One region of the Streptomyces sp. NPDC054866 genome, then DNA from elsewhere that is predicted to be linked to it. Evidence: riboswitches for the same ligand, from Rfam matches in the RefSeq annotation. Region 1 holds a riboswitch; each other region holds the start of a gene.
The links. A riboswitch is a leader RNA that binds a small molecule or an ion and turns the genes downstream of it on or off. The one in region 1 is predicted to bind cyclic di-AMP.

Region 1 (5,486 bases):
GTGATGCCCACGTACGCCAGGCGGCGCTCCTCCTCCAGCTCCTTGACCTGGCCGAGGGAGCGCATGTGCGGGAAGACGCCGTCCTCCATGCCGGTCAGGAAGACGACCGGGAACTCCAGGCCCTTGGCGGTGTGCAGCGTCATCAGCGTGATGACTCCGGAGCCGTCGTCCTCCTCGTCCGGGATCTGGTCCGAGTCGGCGACGAGCGCGACCCGCTCCAGGAACTCGGAGAGCGTGCCGGACACACCTGTGGCCGCGACCTCCCCTTCGCCTTCCCCTTCGCCTCCGGTGGCCGCCTCACCGCTGTCCTGTTCGAACTCCAGGGCCACGGCGGCGAGTTCCTGGAGGTTCTCGATGCGCGTCTCGTCCTGCGGGTCGGTAGAGGCCTGCAACTCGGCGAGATACCCGGTCCGTTCGAGCACGGCCTCCAGGACGACGGCGGGACCCGCGCCGGACTCGACGATGGTCCGCAGCTCCTCCATCAGGACGTTGAAACGCTTGACGGCGTTCGCCGAGCGGGCCGCCATTCCGTACGCCTCGTCGACGCGCTTCAGCGCCTGCGGGAAGGAGATCTTCTCGCGCTGCGAGAGCGCGTCGATCATCGCCTCCGCGCGGTCGCCGATGCCCCTCTTGGGTACGTTCAGAATGCGCCGCAGCGGGACGGAGTCCTCCGGGTTGGCCAGCACGCGCAGATACGCGAGGACGTCCCGGACCTCCTTGCGCTCGTAGAAGCGGACGCCGCCGACGACCTTGTAGGGCAGGCCGACGCGGATGAAGATCTCTTCGAAGACACGGGACTGCGCGTTCGTCCGGTAGAAGATCGCGACGTCGCCCGCCTTCGCGTCGCCCGCGTCGGTGAGCCGGTCGATCTCGTCGGCGACGAACTGCGCCTCGTCGTGCTCGGTGTCGGCGACATAGCCGATGATGCCCGCGCCCGCGCCCGCGTTGGTCCACAGGTTCTTGGGTCGGCGGCTTTCGTTGCGCTCGATGACGGCGTTGGCCGCGGTCAGGATCGTCTGCGTGGAGCGGTAGTTCTGCTCAAGGAGGATCGTGGTCGCGTCGGGGTAGTCCTCCTCGAACTGGAGGATGTTGCGGATCGTGGCGCCGCGGAAGGCGTAGATCGACTGGTCCGCGTCACCCACGACACACAGCTCGGCGGGGTCGTCACCCTCGCCTCCGGAGGGGCCGACCAGCTCGCGCACCAGGGCGTACTGGGCGTGGTTGGTGTCCTGGTACTCATCGACCATCACGTGGCGGAAGCGGCGGCGGTAGTGCTCGGCGACCTCCGGGAACGCGCGGAACATGTTGACCGTCGTCATGATCAGGTCGTCGAAGTCGAGGGCGTTCGCCTCGCGCAGCCGCGACTGGTACATCGCGTACGCCTGGGCGAGCGTCCTCTCGAAGCCGTCGGCGGCCTGGCCCGCGAAGGTCTCCTCGTCGATCAGCTCGTTCTTCAGGTTCGAGATCTTGGCGCTGAAGGACTTCGGCGGGAACTTCTTCGGGTCGATGTCCAGGTCGCGGCAGACCAGCGCCATCAGCCTCTTGGAGTCGGCGGCGTCGTAGATCGAGAAGGAGGAGGTGAAGCCGATCGTCTTCGACTCGCGGCGCAGTATGCGCACGCACGCGCTGTGGAACGTCGACACCCACATCGCGTTGGCCCGCGGTCCGACGAGCTGCTCGACGCGCTCCTTCATCTCGCCCGCGGCCTTGTTCGTGAACGTGATCGCCAGGATCTGTCCCGGGTGCACATGCCGCTCGGCCAGGAGATACGCGATGCGGTGCGTCAGGACCCGGGTCTTGCCGGAGCCGGCGCCCGCGACGATGAGCAGCGGGGAGTCCGCGTGCACGACGGCCGCGCGCTGGTTCTCGTTAAGACCGTCGAGCAGGGCAGCCGGGTCGATCACTGGGCGCGGGGCGCCGCCGCGGTAGTGCGCGTCCCGGGGCACGGGCGCGTCGAACTTCCCGTCGAACAGATCATCCGGAACGGACTCCGGAGCACTGTCCTCGGGCGGCGGCGGGGGCTCTTCCTCCGAAGCCCGTGAGGGCTTGAGGTCCGCCAGGAAGCTGTCATCAAAGAGGCTGCTCATCGCCTCCCGAGTCTAGGCGGCCCCACTGACAACCCGCCCCGGGTTCCGGCCAGGTCGATCCGGCTACGCCCCGCCCGCTTCTGATCACTCTCCGCCACGGCACGGGGTGCCCGCGTCAAGAGCTTCGTAAAGTAACGAAAACGTATCGGGCATATCGAACATCAACCTTCACACGGGCCACACGAGTTGGCTAGCGTGCTCCGCGGGCTGCTCGTACTCCCACCGGCGAACCCCGCCGGGAACGGGCGGCCTCCGCCGAGTTCGATCTCCTCGGAGCCGGGGACCCACGATGAACTTGGGGTGAATCGGTCCCGTACGAAGTACGGGACTGTAGGGCAACCTTCCGGAACCACCCGCCCGAACCCGACAGCTAACCCGGTAGGCGGTCTACGGAAGGAGTCGCCTCCCTTGGCGTCGCACCGCAAGCCGCGGACCCGCATTGCCGGCCTACGCGCCACCCCCGCCATCGGCATCACGACGGCAGCCCTCACCTCCGTGGCCCTCCTGTCACAGAGCGCGCAAGCGGCACCGTCCGCGCCCCGGAAGCCCAGCCTCGAAGAGGTCCAGAAGAAGGTCGACGACCTCTACCACCAGGCGGGCGTGGCCACCCAGAAGTACAACTCGGTCAAGGAGCGCACCGACAAGCAGCGCAAGAAGGTCGACACACTTCTCGACGACGTGGCCAAGCGCACCGACAAGCTGAACGAGGCCCGCCAGGAGCTGGGCACGTTCGCCGCGGCCCAGTACCGCACCGGTGGCGTCTCCGAGACCGCCACGATGATGCTCGCCGACGACCCGCAGAGTTTCTTCGACCAGAACCACCTGTCGGACCGGCTGACCGCGCGCCAGAAGAAGGCGGTCGACGACTACCAGACGCAGCAGGCATCGGCGACGAAGCAGCGCACGAAGGCCGCCAAGAGCCTGGAGACGCTGAGCGACTCGCGGGACGAACTCAGGACGAGCAAGCAGACCGTCCAGAAGAAGCTGGGCAAGGCGCGCACGCTGCTCTCGGAGCTGACGGCCGAGGAGAAGGCACGGCTCGCGGCGATCGAGAAGAAGAAGGAAGAAGAGGCCAAGCGCAAGGCCGCCGAGCTGGCGCGCAAGCAGGAGGCCGAGGCGGAGGCCAAGCGCAAGGCGGCGGAAGAGGCCGCGGCCAAGGAGCGCGAGCAGGGCAAGGAGACCCCGGACTCGGGCTCCGGTTCCGGTTCCGACACCGGCTCCGGCACGGGCTCCGGCTCTGGCTCCGGCGACACGGACAGCGGTTACGCGACGAAGGCCGCGAAGGTCATCAACTTCGCCGAGGCCCAGATCGGCAAGCCGTACGTGTGGGGCGCCACCGGCCCCGACTCCTACGACTGCTCCGGGCTCACCCAGGACGCGTGGAAGGCCGCGGGGATCTCCCTGCCGCGTACGACGTGGGACCAGGTGAAGGTCGGCACGACCGTGAAGACCGCCGATGCCAAGCCGGGTGACCTGGTCTTCTTCTACGACGACATCAGCCACGTAGGGATCTACATCGGCGACGGCAAGATGATCCACGCCCCGAAGCCGGGTGCGAACGTCCGCGTCGAGTCGATCTACTACATGCCGATCCACAGCGTGGTGCGCCCCGCGTAGCCGCCGCCCACGAGAACCCTTCACACGAGTCAGACGAGAAACGGCCCTCCACGCGCGCGTGGAGGGCCGTTTTCCGCGGGTCGTGTCAGGTCCACAGCACCGCGATGAAGATGTTCGCGACAGTCAGCAGCCCGACGGCGCCGAACATCCCCTTGTCCACCTTCTCCTCGTCCCGTTTCACATAGACCAGCGCGAGGATCACGATCAGGACGGCCATCTTGATGCCGATCTTGACGTTGTTGACGGGGTTGTCGTCCGCCTGGTTGAGGCCCACCAGGATCACGCCCGTGACGAGCATCGTGAGCGCGCCGTGCAGCATGGCGGGGCTGAAGCGGGCCGTGCCCTGACCCATCTGCTTCATCTGGGTGAGGAAGCCGCCCAGGAGGGAGGCGATGCCGATGATGTGCAGGCCGACGAAAAGATGGGTGAGTACGTCCATGGGCCCGGAGCCTAGCCGGGCCCTTATCACCACTCCGTAGCCAGGTGGGCCCCAAGCCCCGCATCGGTCACACGCGCATGCGAAGAGCGCCGACCCGACAGATCACGCAGTCACATACGGTCACCGGGCCGCCCACTTCCGCCAGTTGCGCACAATCCGTCACCAACCCGTGACGGTCAGGTTTAGCGTCCTTCGTCAGGTGACCGGCTCCCCACTGCCGCCCGGACCAGGGGCGGCATCCGGACACCACCGCCGAGAATCCGGCGGCGGTCCGCTCCCCCTGTGCGGGCCGCCGCCGGAACCTTAAGGAGCCCCCTTCGTGGCAGCGCACCGCAAGCCGAAACAGCGCTCGCTCAGTGGCCATACGGCCCGCACCGCCGCCACCATCGCCCTCGCCGGGGCTGCCACGGCCACCGCCTTCGACGGCACGGGACACGCGGATCCGCGCATCGGTCCGGCCGAGGTGAAGTCCAAGGTCGACGCGCTCTACCGCGAGGCGGAGGTCGCCACCGAGAAGTACAACGGCGCCAAGGAGAAGGCCGAGAAAGCCGAGAAGTCCCTGGGCGAGCTGCGGGACGAGGCGGCCCGCAAGACGGAGAAGCTCAACTCGGCGCGCGAGGGGCTCGGTTCGATCGCCGCCGCGCAGTACCGCAGCGGCGGCATCGACCCGTCCGTCCAGCTCGCGCTCTCCTCCGACCCCGACCAGTACCTCGAGCGCGCCGCGCTCGCCGACCGGGCGGACAGCCGCCGGGCCGCGGCCGTCACCGGCGTACAGAAGCAGCTCCAGGAGATCGACCAGCTGCGCACCGAGGCCGACGACACCCTCGCGCACCTCAAGTCCCGCCAGGCGGAGCTGAACAAGCACAAGAAGACCGTCAACGGAAAGCTCGACGCGGCCAAGCGGCTCCTCTCGCGGCTCACCGGCGACCAGCGCGCGGAGCTCGCGGGCGAGGACAGGTCGTCCCGCACCGCGGGCCGCGACGGCGCCTCGGGCGCTCCGGCCAAGGCTCCCAACTCCCGTGCCTCAGCGGCCGTCTCGTACGCCTACAAGGCCCTCGGCAGCCCGTACGTCTGGGGCGCCACCGGCCCCGACGCCTTCGACTGCTCGGGGCTCACCCAGGCCGCCTACCGGTCGGCGGGGGTCGATCTGCCGCGCACGACGTATGCGCAGATCGCCGCGGGCGAACGCGTGCCGCGCTCCCAACTCCAGCCAGGTGACCTGGTCTTCTTCTACCAGGGCATCAGCCACGTGGGCCTCTATGTGGGTAACGGCCAGATGATCCACGCCCCGAACCCGAGCGCGCCGGTCCGCCTCGCACCGATCAGCCAGATGCCGTTCGCGG
Region 2 (5,486 bases), on a different contig from region 1:
TGCTGGTGATGCGAACTGCACTTGCTTCAACTGCGGTACTGCTCACGGCGGCCCCTGATCACTGCGGGCCACCCGGTCCGGTCGTCAGTCCCGTCGCCGTCCTGCAACCGCTCTGGCTTCGGAACTCCACCACCGCACCGTCCTGCGAACTGCACTTGCGGGTACTGCTGCCCGGCAGTTCGTCTCTGCCAGGCCCTGCTGTCTCTCTGGGTTACGAGAGAAACCATAACCACACCACCGCCCAATGTCTACTCCAGCCACCATAGATTTTCGTGTGTTCGATGGTGAGGTAATCGGCTTCGAACAGCGATGGTGGGCGCGTGCTCGTGCCGATGCTGGTCAGCAAGGCGCAGCTGGACCGCGTATCCCGCCCATGTCGCGGCGCGCGAGCAGCGGCCGCCGCGCAACCGGTTCGCTTTCACTCCCCCTGATGGCGTAGAGTTGCATTCAACGGCGCGGGGTGGAGCAGCTCGGTAGCTCGCTGGGCTCATAACCCAGAGGTCGCAGGTTCAAATCCTGTCCCCGCTACTAAAGACCGAAGGCCCGGATCCAGAAATGGATCCGGGCCTTCGGTGTTTTCCGGCGAGGCACAGTTTCCGTCGGGGCGCGGGTTTCCGTTGCGGCCGGCCCATCCGCCGTAACCCGCTCGGCCCACACCGGTCGCCCCGCGTCGCCCCACCGGGAACCCTGAGTGAGTGGGGCAGCGAGAAGGAAGCGGCGGCGGGGGCGGCGGCAAGCGTCCCGATGTCCGGCACGAGCGTGCGCTCGTGCGGGCCCTCCCCCTGCTGCTCATCCTCGTCGGGGTCGTGTACGACATCTCGACCCCGCCCAGGTTCACCGCCGTGCCCCTCTTCACCGCCGCCCCGCTCGTCGCCGCGCCCTTCTACTCGCTGATCGGCACCACCCTCATCGGCGCCTGCTCCTGCGCCGCCGTGCTCGCCCTGCACTTCAAGAACAACACCGCCACCGACGTCGAGGCCGTCACCGAACTGATCACGGTGGTGACCGTCGCCGTCCTCGCTGTCGTCATCAACCGCGTCGTACGCCGCAGCGACAAACAGCTCGCCTCCGCCCGCTCCATCGCCGAGGCCGCCCAGCGCGCCGTACTGCCGCAGCCGGACCCCCGGATCGGCGGGCTCGATGTCGCGGCGCGGTACGAGGCCGCGGAGGCGGACGCGTTCATCGGGGGTGATCTGTACGCCGTGCAGGACACCCCGCACGGCGTACGCGTCATCGTGGGCGACGTACGGGGGAAGGGCATGGGCGCGGTCGCGGCCGTCGCCGTCGTGATCGGGGCGTTCCGGGAGGCCGCCGAGCAGGAGGCCACGCTGGAGGCCGTGGCGCAGCGCCTGGAGCGGGCCCTGGCGCGCGAGGGCACGCGGCGCGACGGGCTCGACGCCTTCGAGGGGTTCACCACCGCTGTCCTCGCGGAGATCCCGCACGGCGACGGCCCGGTGCGCCTCATCAACCGCGGGCACCCGGGGCCGCTGCTCCTGCGCGGCGACGGGCGGCTGTGCGTCCTGTCCGCCACCGAGCCCGCGCTGCCGCTCGGGATGGGCGACCTGGGCGCCTGGCCCGACCGCGCGGACGAGACGGAGTTCCCGCCGGGGGCGATGCTGCTGCTCTACACCGACGGGCTCTCCGAGGCGCGTGACATCCGGGGCGAGTTCTACAACCCGGCGGCCCGGCTCGGCGGCCGGATCTTCCCCGGGCCCTACGGACCTGACGCGCTCCTGGCCACGCTCGTCGAGGAAGTGCGGCGGCACACCGGGGGCGGAGGGACCGACGACATGGCGCTGCTCGCGGTGCGGCGGCCGATGTCACCGGCCGTGACCGAAGAACACCACTCCGCATAACAACTGACGCACTGTCAAGGAGATGTGAAGCTCCGGTGTGTGAAGAAGTGGGGTCAACTCGCCCCGTTCCAGACCCCGGTGTCCCGATAAGTACGGGCCAAAGACGTTAACGATCAGTCGGAACAGCTTGGAATACAGCCCTGCTGTCTATTAACGTTCGATAACGCAGCGCGGTCGTCCCAGCCGTCACTCGAGTCGGCTCCGCGCGCACGCGCCTAATCCCGAAAGGGAGCCGGGGAACCACTAATTGGGGTGAATCGGGCATCTGTGCATCCGTGCCAGACGTTCGTAGGAGACCTTCCTGCTCCGAACCCGTCAGCTAACCCGGTAGGCGAGAAGGAAGGAAAGGAGTGCGCCCCAGTGGCGTCCAACCGCCCTGCCCCCCAAGGCGTGTACGTACCGAATGACGACGATTTCGGTGGGTACGACGACAATTCCTGGGAGGAATGGAATCCCACCGAGGAGTCCATCCGTCCCGTCCGCGGCAGGCACCGCGTCCACAAGCGGGGCGGTGGCGGGCTCGCCCGCAGCTCCACGGTTCTCGGCGTAGGCGTCATCGCCGCCGTCGGCGCGGGCGGCATCGCCACCGCGCAGGGCGGCAAGCCCCCGGTGGCCATCGAGATGCCGGACCTCTCGGCCGTCACGGACTCGCTGCCGGAGGCCAAGTCGCTTCCTGGCGTGGGCTCTTTGATATCCGACGACTCGTCCGACTCGGGCTCCGCGGACAACGGCGTGACGACCGCCGCCGCGCCCCTCAGCGCCGCCGGACTCAGCACCGCCGACGCCGAGCAGGGCACCACGGACGCGGGCGAGGCACTGCGGGCCCGCATCATGGAGCAGGCCGAGAACCAGCAGGACCAGGCGGACGACGCGGTCCAGAAGGCGGCCGAAGAAGCCGCCGTCAAGCAGGCCGCCGCGCAGGCCGCCGCCAAGCAGTCCGCGGCCGAGAAGAAGATCGCCGCAGAGAAGGCCGCCGCGAAGAAGAAGGCCGAAGAGGCCGCGAAGAAGAAGGCCGAGGCGGAGCGCCTGGCCAAGCTCGCGAAGAGCTACACCCTCCCCGTCGCCTCGTACACGCTCACCGGCACCTTCGGTCAGCCCGGCTCCATGTGGTCCTCCGGCTACCACACCGGCCTGGACTTCGCGGCTCCCACGGGCACGCCCATCAAGGCCGTCCACTCCGGCACCATCAAGGAGGCCGGCTGGGCGGGGGCGTACGGCTACCGCACGGTCCTCGAACTCGACGACGGCACCGAGGTCTGGTTCTGCCACCAGTCCTCGATGAACGTCAGCGTCGGCCAGAAGGTCACCACCGGCGAGACCATCGGCCGCGTCGGCGCGACCGGCAACGTCACCGGGGCGCACCTCCACATGGAGGTCCACCCGGGCGGCGACTCCACCGGGGTCGACCCGGCGGCGTGGCTGCGCGACAAGGGCCAGTCGCTCTGAAGCAGCCGCTTTGAGGCAGCCCCGCTGAAACAGTCCCTCTGAAGCAGCCCTTCTGAGGCAGTCCCAATACCCCGGCGGTCCTGACGACAACCCCCCGACGTCAGGGCTGCCGGTTCGGCGTGCGCGCTCGCGCTTACGTATGCGGATGGAATCGGCGTCCCGCTGTACGGAATTCCGTGGTCCGTACAGGCGTTGAGCCCCGTATGACTTCTCTCCGCAAGCTTGGCTCGTCCGACCTCGAGGTCTTCCCGCTCGCACTCGGCGGCAACGTCTTCGGCTGGACGGCCGACGAGGCGCAGTCCTTCTCCGTGCTCGACGCCTACACCGCCGCCGGCGGCAACTTCATCGACACCGCCGACGTCTACTCGGCCTGGGTGCCCGGCAACAAGGGCGGCGAGTCCGAGACCGTCATCGGCAACTGGCTCGCCGCGCGCGGCAACCGCTCCGACGTCGTGCTCGCCACCAAGGTCGGCGCCCACCCCGACTACAAGGGCCTGTCCGCGAACACCATCAAGTCCGGCGTCGAGGAGTCGCTGCGCCGCCTGCGCACCGACTACATCGACCTCTTCTACACGCACTACGACGACCCGACCGTCTCGGTCGAGGAGATCATCGGCGCCCTCGACGAGCTGGTGACGTCCGGCAAGGTGCGCGCCATCGCCGCGTCGAACGTGACCCCCGAGCGGCTCCAGGAGTTCCTGGACTTCTCCGACCGCGAGGGCCTCGCGCGCTACTCGGTGCTTCAGCCGCACTACAACCTCGTCTCGCGCGACACGTACGAGGGCCCGCTGGAGCAGGTCGCATCGCGCTCCGGCCTGGCCGCCGTCCCGTACTACGCGCTCGCCTCGGGCTTCCTGACCGGCAAGTACCGCCCGGGCGCGCAGGTCGACAGCGCGCGGGCCGAGGGCGCGGGCAAGCACCTGGGCACCGACCGTGGCCTGCGCGTGCTCGCCGCCCTCGACGAGATCGCCCAGGCGCGCGGCGCTGAGCTCGCGACCGTGGCTCTGGCGTGGCTCGCGGCGCAGCCGACGGTGGCGGCGCCGATCGCGTCGGCCCGTACGGTCGAGCAGCTGCCCGCGCTGCTCGCGGTGGGGGAGCTCGAACTGACGGCCGCCGAGGTGTCGGCGCTGACGGCCGCCTCCGCCTGAGCCGAGGCCCGGTCAGCCGCGGTAGGGGTTGTACGCGGGGTAGGGCATCGCGGGCTGGGCGTACGGATATCCGTAGGGGTGCTGCTGGGGGTACGGCTGCGGGTGGGGGTGTGAGTACGGCTGCCGGTACCCGTGCTGTTGGTATCCGTGCTGTTGGTATCCGTACGGCGGCGGCATCGGTACGAGCACCGGTGCCGTCGCCTGCGCCGCGTAGGTGAGGGCGGGCCGCGCGGCTTCGCGGCGCTCCCACAGCGCGTGCAGCAACTCCCGCTCCCGTACGACGAAGTCGGCGCCCGCCCTGCCCCGGCGTCCCCGGTGCCGCAGGAGCGCGAGAGACGTCGCGTACGTCTCGTACTGGGCGACCGTGCGCGCTGCGGCCTTGCCCTGGGTGTACGAGGCGTAGTCGCGGGCGAGGGTGCGGGCGCGCATCGTGCCGAGGGCGTAGGGCTCGGGCGCGGTGAGCCAGCCCGCGATCACGTAGGCGGGCAGTTCGGTGCGCACGATGCGCAGGCCGCGCTGCCTGATCCAGATCACCAGCCAGGTGAGCAGTCCGAACGCGGGGAGCATGCACGTCGCGTACACGGCGAAGAAGCCGTAGTCCCCGAAGCTGGCCGAGCCGTTCCACAGGGCGTGCAGGCCCATCGCGAGGAGCAGTCCGCCGAGCGGCAGCAGGACGCGCCGCCAGTGCTGCCGGTCCGCGCTGAGCGCGGCGATGCCGAAGCCGATGCCGGTGAGCACGGTGAAGAGCGGGTGCGCGAAGGGCGACATCACGACGCGTACGAAGAAGGTCGCCGCCGTCACGGAGGCGAGCCCCGTCCCGCCGTTGAGCTGGTCGGTGCCGAAGGCGCTGCCGAGGTAGAGGATGTTCTCGGTGAACGCGAAGCCGGTGGCGGTCACTCCGGCGATCACGACGCCGTCGACTATGCCGGTGAACTCGCGTCTGCGGAAGAGGAAGACGAGCAGTACGGCCACGGCTTTCGCGCTCTCCTCGACGATCGGCGCTATGACCGTCGCGCCGAGGGTGTCCGCGCTGGTG
Region 3 (5,486 bases), on a different contig from region 1:
CTGACCTGCGCCTCGCGGCGGAACCTGGTGATTTGAGGTGGCGCGGCGGGCTCATCATGCGCGGACTCCGCACCCTCCCCGTGGAGTTCGCACCCGCACAGAAGAGCAAAGATTCGGCACCTGAAACGACGTTTAACTGACGGACCGTCAAGACTGTGACTTTCACGTGATCTCCGCTGCATCGACTTGTGACAAGCGTTCGACTGCCGCTACGTTCACGACGACTCGGCCTCCCGTGCCGCAGTCGTCGCTCCAGTCACGCGAAAGGCAACCGCATGCTCTCCGGCAATGGTCGTCACCGACGCCCCCGCCAGGCCCCGGCCCTGATCGTCGCGGCAGGAGTCGCAGGATCGGCCATCGCCATCCCGCTGCTCGGCGCCACCAGCGCGAGCGCGGCGGACACCGCCACGTGGGACAAGCTCGCGGAGTGCGAGAGCGGCGGATCCTGGAGCGCGGACGCGGGCAACGGCTACTACGGCGGGCTCCAGTTCTCGCAGCAGACCTGGGAGGAGTACGGCGGCCTCGACTTCGCGCCGAGCGCCGACCTGGCCAGCCGCTCGCAGCAGATATCCGTCGCCGAGAAGGTCCTTGACGACCAAGGGACCGAGGCCTGGCCGAGCTGCGCGCCGATCGCCGGACTCACCCAGGACGGCGCCGCAGCCGACGTCGACCCGGGCGCCCCGATCACGACGATTCCTTCTGACGAGCCGTCGGAGCCGACCGGGTCCGACGAGACGTCCGAGTCGTCCGAGCCGAGCGAGCCGAGCACGTCACCGAGCGAGTCGGCCGACCCCTCGGACAGCGCCGAGCCTTCCAAGAAGCCCTCCGAGGAAGCTTCCGAGAAGCCGGACGCCGACGACGAGGCACGAGACAAGAATCACGACGAGTCCGACAAGCCGGATGACTCGGCCAAGTCCGGTGACCCGGACAAGTCCGGGCAGGACGATGCCACTTCGCCCGCCCCCACCCCTCCCGCCGGTGAGGGCGAAGGCCGCCACCGCGGCGACAGCGCGGACGACGAGCCGTCAGGCGACGCCTCACGCGAGGGCTCGGGCCGGCACGCCTCCCGTGGCGACGAGCGTCAGAAGGACGGCTCCGAGGGGACGTACACGGTCCGCTCCGGAGACAACCTCTGGACCATCGCCGACGAGCACGACGTGCAGGGCGGGTGGGCCGGGCTGTACGCCGAGAACGAGCAGTCGGTCGGCTCCGACCCCGACCTCATCCTTCCCGGTCAGAGCCTCGATTTGGGCGAAAAGTAGGGGTAGTTGGCGAGTCGCTTTGCGCTTGATATCCCAATTGGCGCAAGTGAGACATGGGTCTCAGAAGCCCTGATCGTCTTTGAAATTCGGGCGATCGCATGACTACGGTCGTGACCGCTCGCCACAGCGGGCCCCGCCGGTCGGTACGCCGAGTCCTGCCAACGGCCGTTCGGGAACAGTCGTCGCGTAATGCGCCGTAGGCAGGAGCGGGGGACCCAAGGTTTCCGCCGGACCCGGCCGTTCGGCCTCGTGAGAGCGAGGCGGACGGACAGGAACGGCTAGGGGTTAAGTCGCGCTCAAGAAGCGCGGCCGGGCAACTTCACTGGCCCGAACCCGACAGCTCACCTCGCAGGCGTCGGTGAGGGGATCACTCATGCTGTTTTCCAGCAAGGGCAAGCACCGCCGCCCGTCCAAGGCCACCCGTGTCGCCACGCTCGCCGGCGTCACCGGTGTCGCGGTCGCGGCCCCGCTGATGGCGGCCGGCTCGGCCTCCGCCGCGACGAACTCCGAGTGGGACGCCGTCGCCCAGTGCGAGTCGGGCGGCAACTGGTCCATCAACACCGGCAACGGCTACACGGGCGGCCTGCAGTTCTCGTCGTCCACCTGGGCCGCGTACGGCGGCACGAAGTACGCGCCCACCGCCGACAAGGCCTCCAAGGCCCAGCAGATAGAGATCGGCGAGAAGGTCCTCGCGGGTCAGGGCAAGGGTGCCTGGCCGAGCTGCGGCGTCGGCCTGTCGAGCGCCTCCAACGAGGGTGGCGGTGCGCAGGAGAGCGCCCCGCAGCAGCAGCAGCCCCAGGAGCAGCAGCCGCAGAGCGCGCCCAGCGCCCAGACCGAGCAGCCGCAGCAGGCCGCTCCCAAGGCCGAGGCCCCCAAGACCGAGTCGAAGAAGACCGTCGAGACCCCGACCGGCAAGACGGTCAAGAAGGGCGACGGCGAGTACAAGGTCAAGAAGGGTGACACCCTCTCCAAGATCGCCGAGGCCAAGGACGTCAAGGGCGGCTGGCACAAGGTGTACAAGCTCAACGGCGACATCATCGACAACGCCGACGTGATCTACCCGGGTCAGCAGCTGCACCTCAGCTAAGCAGCTGTCAGTGGCGGCGCCCCGGCGGAGGCGCCGCCCCGCCCCGTCCCCACGGGTCCACCCCGCCCCGGTGCGCGTATCCCCCGTACGCACCGGGGCGGGGTTCATTTGTCCCTCGCCGCTTTGTTCCGTTCGGAAACTTTTTGCTCTCGGTTTGTCCACAGGACGGTCGCTCGGCTGGCTGTTGCCCGGGAGCCGGTTAGGCTCGTGTCCGCGAGGCCAACGCCCCGCGTACCCGCGTCACATCCCAGAAGGAGATGCTCGTGCCGTCCATCGACGTCGTCGTAGCCCGGGAAATCCTGGACTCCCGAGGCAACCCCACGGTCGAGGTCGAGGTCGGCCTCGACGACGGCAGCACGGGTCGTGCCGCCGTTCCGTCCGGTGCGTCCACCGGTGCTTTCGAGGCCATCGAACTCCGTGACGGTGACCCCAACCGTTACCAGGGCAAGGGCGTGGAGAAGGCCGTCCTCGCCGTCATCGAGCAGATCGGCCCGGAGCTCGTCGGGTACGACGCGACCGAGCAGCGCCTGATCGACCAGGCGATGTTCGACCTCGACGCCACCGACAACAAGGGCTCGCTCGGCGCCAACGCCATCCTCGGCGTCTCGCTCGCCGTCGCGCACGCCGCGTCGGAGGCCTCCGACCTCCCGCTCTTCCGCTACCTCGGCGGCCCGAACGCGCACCTGCTGCCCGTTCCGATGATGAACATCCTGAACGGCGGGTCGCACGCCGACTCGAACGTCGACATCCAGGAGTTCATGATCGCGCCGATCGGCGCCGAGTCGTTCTCCGAGGCCCTGCGCTGGGGCACCGAGGTCTACCACACGCTCAAGAAGGTCCTGAAGGACAAGGGCCTCTCGACCGGCCTGGGTGACGAGGGCGGCTTCGCCCCGAACCTGGACTCCAACCGCGCCGCGCTCGACCTCATCCTCGAGGCCATCAAGCAGGCCGGTTACGTCCCCGGTGAGCAGATCGCGCTCGCGCTCGACGTCGCCGCGTCCGAGTTCTACAAGGACGGCTCGTACGCGTTCGAGGGCAAGTCCCGCTCGGCCGCCGAGATGACCGAGTACTACGAGGAGCTCGTCGCCTCGTACCCCCTCGTCTCCATCGAGGACCCGCTGTTCGAGGACGACTGGGCCGGCTGGAACGTCATCACCGAGAAGCTCGGCGACAAGGTCCAGCTCGTGGGCGACGACCTGTTCGTCACCAACCCGGAGCGCCTGGCCCGTGGCATCGAGGAGAAGTCGGCCAACGCCCTTCTGGTGAAGGTCAACCAGATCGGCTCGCTGACCGAGACCCTGGACGCCGTCGAGATGGCCCAGCGCAGCGGCTTCAAGTGCATGATGTCCCACCGCTCCGGTGAGACCGAGGACGTCACCATCGCCGACCTCGCCGTCGCCACCAACTGCGGCCAGATCAAGACCGGCGCCCCGGCCCGCTCCGAGCGCGTCGCCAAGTACAACCAGCTGCTTCGCATCGAGGAGATCCTCGACGACGCCGCGGTGTACGCAGGCCGCAGCGCCTTCCCGCGCTTCAAGGGCTGAGGCGTAGCCACCTCGTAGTTACCTACGTCCCCGTACTCGGTCCCGTACCGTGTGCGGGGACGTACGTACGTATCGGGGAGGCGGCACACATGGCCGTGAAGGACCGCGACCGGTTCTCCACCGCGACCAGGCTGCGACTGCTCGGCGAGCAGACCGCGGAGCGTGTCTACCGCTCCCAGACCAAGCGCCAGGCGCGCCGCTCCCGGCTCACGGGACGCGCCGCGCTCCTTGCGCTCGTGCTGTGCTCGCTGGTCGTCGCGCTCGCCTACCCGATAAGGCAGTACGTCTCCCAGCGCGCGGAGATCGCCGACCAGCGCAAGGAGCAGGCCGAGCGCCGCGAGAACGTCGAGAAGCTGCGCGACGAGAAGGCCCGCTGGCGGGACGACGCGTACGCGGAGCAGCGCATCCGGGACCGGCTGCACTATGTGATGCCGGGTGAGACCGGCTACACGGTGGTCGACCCCGAGGCGGCGAAGCAGCAGCGCACCGACCAGGGGGCCGCCGCCAGGCCCTGGTACTCGAACGTCTGGGACGGCGTCGACAAGGCCGACAGCCCGGCCGCCGACGACTGAATTCAGCAGCACCTCTACGGAACCGATCGAAAGACAGGCATGGAAACGCCCCCGCCGACCACCCCGCGCACCGAGCCCACCGACGCCGACGTCGAGGCCTTCAAGCAGCAGCTCGGCCGTCCGCCGCGCGGCCTGCGGGCCATCGCCCACCGCTGCCCGTGCGGGCAGCCGGACGTCGTCGAGACGGCGCCGCGCCTTCCGGACGGGACGCCGTTCCCGACGACGTACTACCTGACGTGCCCACGGGCCGCTTCCGCGATCGGCACCCTTGAGGCCAACGGCGTCATGAAGGAGATGTCGGAGCGCCTGAAGACGGACCCCGAGCTCGCCGCCGCATACCGCGCGGCGCACGAGGACTACATCGCGCGCCGTGACGCCATCGAGGTCCTGGAGGGCTTCCCGAGCGCGGGCGGCATGCCGGACCGCGTGAAGTGCCTGCACGTCCTGGTCGGCCACTCCCTGGCCGCGGGCCCCGGCGTGAACCCACTGGGCGACGAGGCGCTCGCGATGCTGCCGGAGTGGTGGCGCAAGGGAGCGTGCGTGAGCCTGCCGGAGGAGTAGGCCGGCCGTGCCCGTTGTGGGCAGGCGTTCCGCAGGGCGGAACGGGTGGGCACAACGCCGAAGCCGCCGAGTACCGATTCAACTGAGGAGCCCCCAGAGTGACCCGCGTGGCAGCCATCGACTGCGGCACGAACTCGATCCGCCTGCTCGTGGCGGATGCCGACCCCGCGACCGGTGAACTGGTCGACCTGGACCGCAGGATGACCATCGTCCGCCTCGGGCAAGGCGTCGACAAGACGGGCCGCCTGGCTCCGGAGGCCCTGGAGCGCACCTTCGCGGCGTGCCGCGAGTACGCCGAGGTCATCAAGCGCCACGGCGCCGAACGCCTCCGCTTCGTGGCGACCTCCGCGTCCCGCGACGCCGAGAACCGCGACGACTTCGTACGAGGGGTCCTGGACATCCTCGGCGTCGAGCCGGAGGTCATCAGCGGTGACCAGGAGGCCGAGTTCTCCTTCACGGG
Region 4 (5,486 bases), on a different contig from region 1:
AGGATGCGGGGCGAGCGACGCGTTGAGCCGCACATCCGGCGACGTATTGATGACCCCGAAGGCGTTCGGGCCGAGGATGCGCGTGCCGTACGACCGCGCCTGGCGCACCAGTTCGCGCTGCCGCTCCCGCCCTTCAGGACCGCTCTCCGCGTATCCGGCGGAGATCACGACGAGCCCGAGCACCCCGCGCTCACCGCACTCCGCGACGGCCTGCGGCACCCGCTCGGCGGGCACGGTGACGACGGCGAGCTCGACGGTCTCGTCGATGTCCCGCACGGAGCGGTACGCGGGCGCTCCGTCCACCTCGGTGCCCTGGTCGAACGCACTGTTCACCGCGTACAGCCGCCCCGTGAAGCCCGCCTCGCGCAGGTTCCGGAGCACACTGCGCCCCACGCCCCCCGGCGTGCGCCCGACGCCGATCACGGCGACCGACTTCGGCGTGAGCAGCCGCTGCACGGACCGCGCCTCGGCCCGCTGCTCACGGGCGCGCTGCACGGCAACGGAGCGGTCCGTCGGCTCCAGATCGAATTCGAGACGTACGACGCCGTCCTCGAAGCTGCGCTTCTGCTGATAGCCCGCGTCCGTGAAGACCTTGATCATCTTGGTGTTGGCGGGCAGCACCTCGGCGGCGAAGCGGCGGATGCCGCGCTCCCTGGCGACGGCGGCGATGTGTTCGAGGAGCGTGGAGGCGACACCCCTGCCCTGATGCGCGTCCTGCACGAGGAAGGCGACCTCGGCCTCGTCGGCGGGCGCGCTGGCGGACATGCCGCGCTCGTCGATGCGGTCGAAGCGCACGGTGGCGATGAACTCGCCGCCCACGGTCGCCGCGAGACCCACCCGGTCCACCTGGTCGTGATGGGTGAAGCGGTGCACGTCCTTGGCGGACAGGCGGGGGTAGGGCGCGAAGAAGCGGTAGTACTTCGACTCGTCGGAGACCTGTTCGTAGAAGCTGACCAGGCGCTCCGCGTCCTCGGCCGTGATCGGCCTGATCCGGGCGGTGCCTCCGTCACGCAGGACGACATCGGCTTCCCAGTGGGAGGGGTATGCGTGCCGGTCCGACGGGGTCTGCATGGGCCCAGGGTACGGGTCGCGGGGGCGCCTTGGCCGGGGCAGGCTAGGAGACGTCGAAGGGCGGGACGTGGGCCCCGTGGCGCGAGGACGTACGGTCGACGGAGCACGGACCATCGGTCGGCACGGTACGGACCTACGGCCGGCGGAGCACTCGTGACGGCATGAGACACTGGTCTAGACAAGTGTGAGACATCTGGAAGGGCAGCAACACATGGCTGAGCGCCGCGTCAACGTCGGCTGGGCCGAGGGCCTTCACGCCCGACCCGCCTCCATCTTCGTCCGCGCGGCCACCGCCGCCGGCGTCCCCGTGACGATCGCCAAGGCTGACGGCAACCCCGTGAACGCCGCCTCCATGCTCGCGGTGCTCGGTCTGGGCGCGCAGGGCGGCGAGGAGATCACCCTCGCCTCCGACGCCGAGGGCGCGGACGCCGCTCTCGACCGTCTGGCGAAGCTGGTCGCGGACGGCCTCGAGGAACTCCCCGAGACCGTCTAGTAAAGACTGATACTCATACACCGAAGGGCCCGCCCGAAATAGGGGCGGGCCCTTCGGTGTTTTTTTCTGCTTCGGGCAGCGGAAATAATGCCCCGACGGAATACCCTGTCGAATAGCACTTCTTTGTATACGGCGCTTCTGTTAAAGGCGCAGACCCGCCGTGTTTACGGAATGTTGCGAACCCCTCACAGCCGAGAGATTGCGCCCGAAGCGCAGCCGGTGCGCGGACGTCGTCCGTTCCGTGTGGGCGGCGGTGAGCGACCTGGCCCTTTCCGCGTCCCCGCGAGCGACGGCGTCGACGATCGCGGCGTGCTCGGCCCAGGCCTCCGCGGGGGCGGCCGACGTCTCGACCACGTACATCCAGGCGATCTTGTGCCGGAGCTGCGTGAGCAGTGCCGTGAGGCCCTGGCTGCCGGACGCCTGGGCGAGCGTCTCGTGGAACCAGCCGCCCAGGGAGCGCAGATCCTCGCTCTGACCGCGCCTCGACCGCTCCTGGCCGAGCCTGACGAGGCCGCGCAGGACCTTCAGGTGCGCCTCCGTGCGGCGCTGTGCGGCGCGGGCCGCGCCCAGCGGCTCCAGGAGCGCGCGTATCTCCAGGAGGTCGGCCGCCTCCTGTTCGGTGGGCTCCGCGACGCACGCGCCCGCGTGCCTGCGCGTGACGACGAACCCCTCGGCCTCCAGGGTGCGCAGGGCCTCGCGCACGGGGACGCGGGAGACTCCATAGCGGCGCGCCAGCAGTTCCTCGGTGAGCCGGCCACCCCGTTCGTAGACACCGGAGACGATGTCGTCCCGGATGGCCGTGCATACCGAGTGCGCGGGAATGCGCATGACTGACCTCCGCCTTAATCCCCGCGAAACGCGGTCGATCGACGCCTGTTCAGCGACTCTATTGCAGAACGGCTGAATTTCCGACGGTCGACCGAAATCCAGGGATACTTTTAGCCAAAGGAGATACGGGAACGGCGAAAGCCCCGGCTCTCGACGAGCCGGGGCTTTCGTTGAATCAGTGCGCTTCGCGCGTCCGCCTGGATCGGCGTGGATCACGCGACCGCCCGGGATCGGCGTGGATCAGACGTTGACGCCGTGCGAGCGGAGGTAGGCGACCGGGTCGATGTCCGTGCCGTAGTCCGCGCCGGTGCGGGCCTCGAAGTGGAGGTGCGGGCCGCTGGAGTTGCCGGTGGAGCCGGAGAGGCCTATCTGCTGGCCCGGGGTGACCGCCTGGCCGACCGTGACACCGAGGGACGACATGTGGCCGTACTGGGTGTACGTGCCGTCGTTCATCTTGATGACCACGTTGTTGCCGTAGGCGCCGCCCCAGCCGGCCTCGACGACGGTACCGGAGCCGACCGCGTGGACCGAGGTGCCGGACGCGGCGTGGAAGTCGACGCCGGTGTGGCTGCCGGAGGACCACATGGCGCCGCCGGTCTGGTAGCCCGTGGAGATGGACGAACCGGTGATCGGCGACACGTAGCTGTTGAGGCGCTTGCGCTCGGCCTCGCGAGCGGCACGCTCCTTGGCCTCGCGCTCCTTCTTGGCCTTGGCCTTCGCCTCGGCCTCGGCCTTGCGCTTCGCCTCCGCGGCCTTCTTCTTGGCGGCCTCTTCGGCCTTCTTGGCGGCTGCGGCGTCGTCGGCGGCCTGCTGCTGGGCAGCGGCCTGCGCGTCGATGCTCTGGGCGAGCGAGTCGCCCACGGAGATCGCCTGGGTCAGGCCGGTGTGCTCAAGGGCCGCGTCGTCGGCGGCGAGCGCCGGAGCGGCCAGGCCTCCGATGACACCAGTGGTGGTGAGGGCGGCGACGCCCGCCACGTTCGCGGTCGTACGCGTGAGGCGGCTCGGGCGACGGTGCTTCCCGGTGGCACGGGTGAACGCCATGAAGCGGCTGATCCTTTCCTTCCTTCTCGCCTACCGGGTTAGCTGACGGGTTCGGAGCAGGAAGGTCTCCTACGAGTCCCTCACCTCACGGCGAGGTTCCCGATTCACCCCAAGGGGACATGTGGGTCCCCGGCTCCCCTGGCTCGCGCCGTACGGGGACTCGGCGATGACCGTCCGGTGCCGCGGGTGCGGCGTACTGCATGACGAACAGCCGGACCAGACGCTAAGCGGGGCGTCTTTCAAACGACAAACGGATCAGAGCTTTTGTAGCGCACGCCACAGGTCAGACACGTAACCTCCATAGCAATTCGGACATATGAGGACCCCAGTGGCATTTTCTCGCCACTGGGGTCCCGATATGTCCTGACTGTCACTCAGCTCGCAGTCACCCCGCGCTCACCCCGTGACCACACTCACTTCACCGATGCCGAGCGCCCTGACGGGCTCCTCGATCTGCGCGGCGTCACCGACGAGCACCGTGACGAGACGGTCCTCGGGGAAGGCGCTCACCACGGCGGCTGTGGCCTCCACGGTTCCGGTGGCGGCCAACTGGCGGTACAGCTGGGCCTGGAAGTCGTCCGGCAGGTGCTGCTCGACCTGGTCGGCGAGAGTGGCCGCGACGGACGCCGCCATCTCGTACTTGAGCGGGGCCACACCCACCAGGTTCTGGACAGCCACATCGCGCTCGGCGTCCGTCAGGCCGTCGGCCGCGAGGGTGCGCAGGACCTTCCACAGGTCGTCGAGGGCCGGGCCCGTGGACTCGGTGTCCACGGAGCCGCTGATGGCGAGCATCGCGGCTCCCGTAGCCCCCTCCGGGGAAGAAGGTGCGGCGGAACGCAGGACCTGGGCGAACGCCCGTACGCCGTAGGTGTATCCCTTCTCCTCGCGCAGGACGCGGTCCAGGCGTGAGGTGAGGGTGCCGCCCAGGCAGTACGTGCCGAGCACCTGCGCGGGCCAGACGCGGTCGTGCCGGTCCGGTCCCACGCGGCCGATGAGCAACTGCGTCTGGACGGCGCCAGGGCGGTCCACGATGACGACACGGCCTGTGTCGTCCGCGATCACCGGGGGCACCGGACGCGGCTCGGCGGTGCCGCCCGTCCAGGCGCCGATGGTGTCGGCGAGGACGGCGTCCAGGTCGATGCCGGTCAGGTCGCCCACGACGACCGCGGTCGCCGTGGCGGGGCGCACGTGCTTCTCGTAGAAGGTGCGCACCGCCGCCGAGTCGATGGCCGTGACCGTCTCCTCGGTGCCCTGGCGGGGGCGCGACATGCGTGAGGTCGCCGGGAAGAGCTGCCGGGAGAGCTCCTTGGCGGCGCGGCGCGCCGGGTTCGCGGCCTCGTGCGGGATCTCGTCCAGGCGGTTGCGTACGAGGCGTTCGATCTCGCTGTCCGCGAAGGCGGGGGCGCGCAGGGCGTCGGAGAGCAGGCCGAGCGCCTTCGGGAGGCGGGAGACCGGGACTTCGAGTGAGACGCGGACGCCGGGGTGGTCGGCGTGCGCGTCCATGGTGGCGCCGCAGCGGTCGAGTTCGGCGGCGAAGTCCTCGGCGGAGTGTTTGTCCGTGCCTTCGTTGAAGGCCCTCGCCATGATCGTCGCGACGCCGTCAAGGCCCTCGGGCTCGGCGTCCAGCGGCGCCTCCAGGTGGACTTCCACGGCGACGACCTGCTGGCCGGGGCGGTGGCAGCGCAGCACGGTGAGGCCGTTGTCCAGGGTGGCGCGCTCGGGCGCGGGGAAGGCCCACGGCCGTGCGGTGCCCGCCTGGGGCTGCGGGTGGAACTGCATCGTTGCGGCCTCGGTCACTTCGCGGCCTCCTCTTCGTCCTCGTCGGTGGCTTCGTCGGCCTCAGGGGCGATGGGCTCGTACACGAGCACCGCGCGGTTGTCGGGGCGCAGACGGGCCGCCGCGGCCGCCTTGACCTCTTCCGCGGTGACGTCAAGGACGCGCCCGACGGCGGTGAGGGCGAGCTGCGGGTCGCCGAACAGGACGGCGTACCGGCACAGTTCGTCCGCGCGGCCCGCCACCGTGGAGAGCCGGTCGAGCCACTCGCGCTCCAGCT

Region 2: another riboswitch for cyclic di-AMP. It lies ahead of ACWGI2_RS27960 (M23 family metallopeptidase); the one in region 1 lies ahead of ACWGI2_RS17190 (NlpC/P60 family protein).
Region 3: another riboswitch for cyclic di-AMP. It lies ahead of ACWGI2_RS30390 (transglycosylase family protein); the one in region 1 lies ahead of ACWGI2_RS17190 (NlpC/P60 family protein).
Region 4: another riboswitch for cyclic di-AMP. It lies ahead of ACWGI2_RS00485 (M23 family metallopeptidase); the one in region 1 lies ahead of ACWGI2_RS17190 (NlpC/P60 family protein).

What each region holds. Positions count from the first base shown of each region.
Region 1 is NZ_JBSGZA010000003.1:377,066-382,551, reverse strand. Features, by position in the region: gene pcrA (DNA helicase PcrA) at 1-2,087, opposite strand, end outside; cyclic di-AMP (ydaO/yuaA leader) riboswitch at 2,331-2,487, shown strand; gene ACWGI2_RS17190 (NlpC/P60 family protein) at 2,496-3,704, shown strand; gene ACWGI2_RS17185 (hypothetical protein) at 3,790-4,143, opposite strand; gene ACWGI2_RS17180 (NlpC/P60 family protein) at 4,463-5,486, shown strand, end outside.
Region 2 is NZ_JBSGZA010000005.1:643,258-648,743, forward strand. Features, by position in the region: tRNA gene ACWGI2_RS27950 (tRNA-Met) at 455-528, shown strand; gene ACWGI2_RS27955 (PP2C family protein-serine/threonine phosphatase) at 696-1,856, shown strand; cyclic di-AMP (ydaO/yuaA leader) riboswitch at 2,059-2,205, shown strand; gene ACWGI2_RS27960 (M23 family metallopeptidase) at 2,217-3,302, shown strand; gene ACWGI2_RS27965 (aldo/keto reductase) at 3,506-4,450, shown strand; gene ACWGI2_RS27970 (PrsW family glutamic-type intramembrane protease) at 4,463-5,486, opposite strand, start outside.
Region 3 is NZ_JBSGZA010000006.1:506,309-511,794, forward strand. Features, by position in the region: gene ACWGI2_RS30380 (cytochrome P450 family protein) at 1-140, shown strand, start outside; gene ACWGI2_RS30385 (transglycosylase family protein) at 276-1,262, shown strand; cyclic di-AMP (ydaO/yuaA leader) riboswitch at 1,445-1,632, shown strand; gene ACWGI2_RS30390 (transglycosylase family protein) at 1,636-2,349, shown strand; gene eno (phosphopyruvate hydratase) at 2,613-3,893, shown strand; gene ACWGI2_RS30400 (FtsB family cell division protein) at 3,983-4,465, shown strand; gene ACWGI2_RS30405 (DUF501 domain-containing protein) at 4,505-5,026, shown strand; gene ACWGI2_RS30410 (Ppx/GppA phosphatase family protein) at 5,125-5,486, shown strand, end outside.
Region 4 is NZ_JBSGZA010000001.1:119,490-124,975, reverse strand. Features, by position in the region: gene ACWGI2_RS00500 (bifunctional acetate--CoA ligase family protein/GNAT family N-acetyltransferase) at 1-1,071, opposite strand, end outside; gene ACWGI2_RS00495 (HPr family phosphocarrier protein) at 1,283-1,564, shown strand; gene ACWGI2_RS00490 (GntR family transcriptional regulator) at 1,706-2,392, opposite strand; gene ACWGI2_RS00485 (M23 family metallopeptidase) at 2,633-3,433, opposite strand; cyclic di-AMP (ydaO/yuaA leader) riboswitch at 3,446-3,609, opposite strand; gene ACWGI2_RS00480 (M16 family metallopeptidase) at 3,830-5,230, opposite strand; gene ACWGI2_RS00475 (M16 family metallopeptidase) at 5,227-5,486, opposite strand, start outside.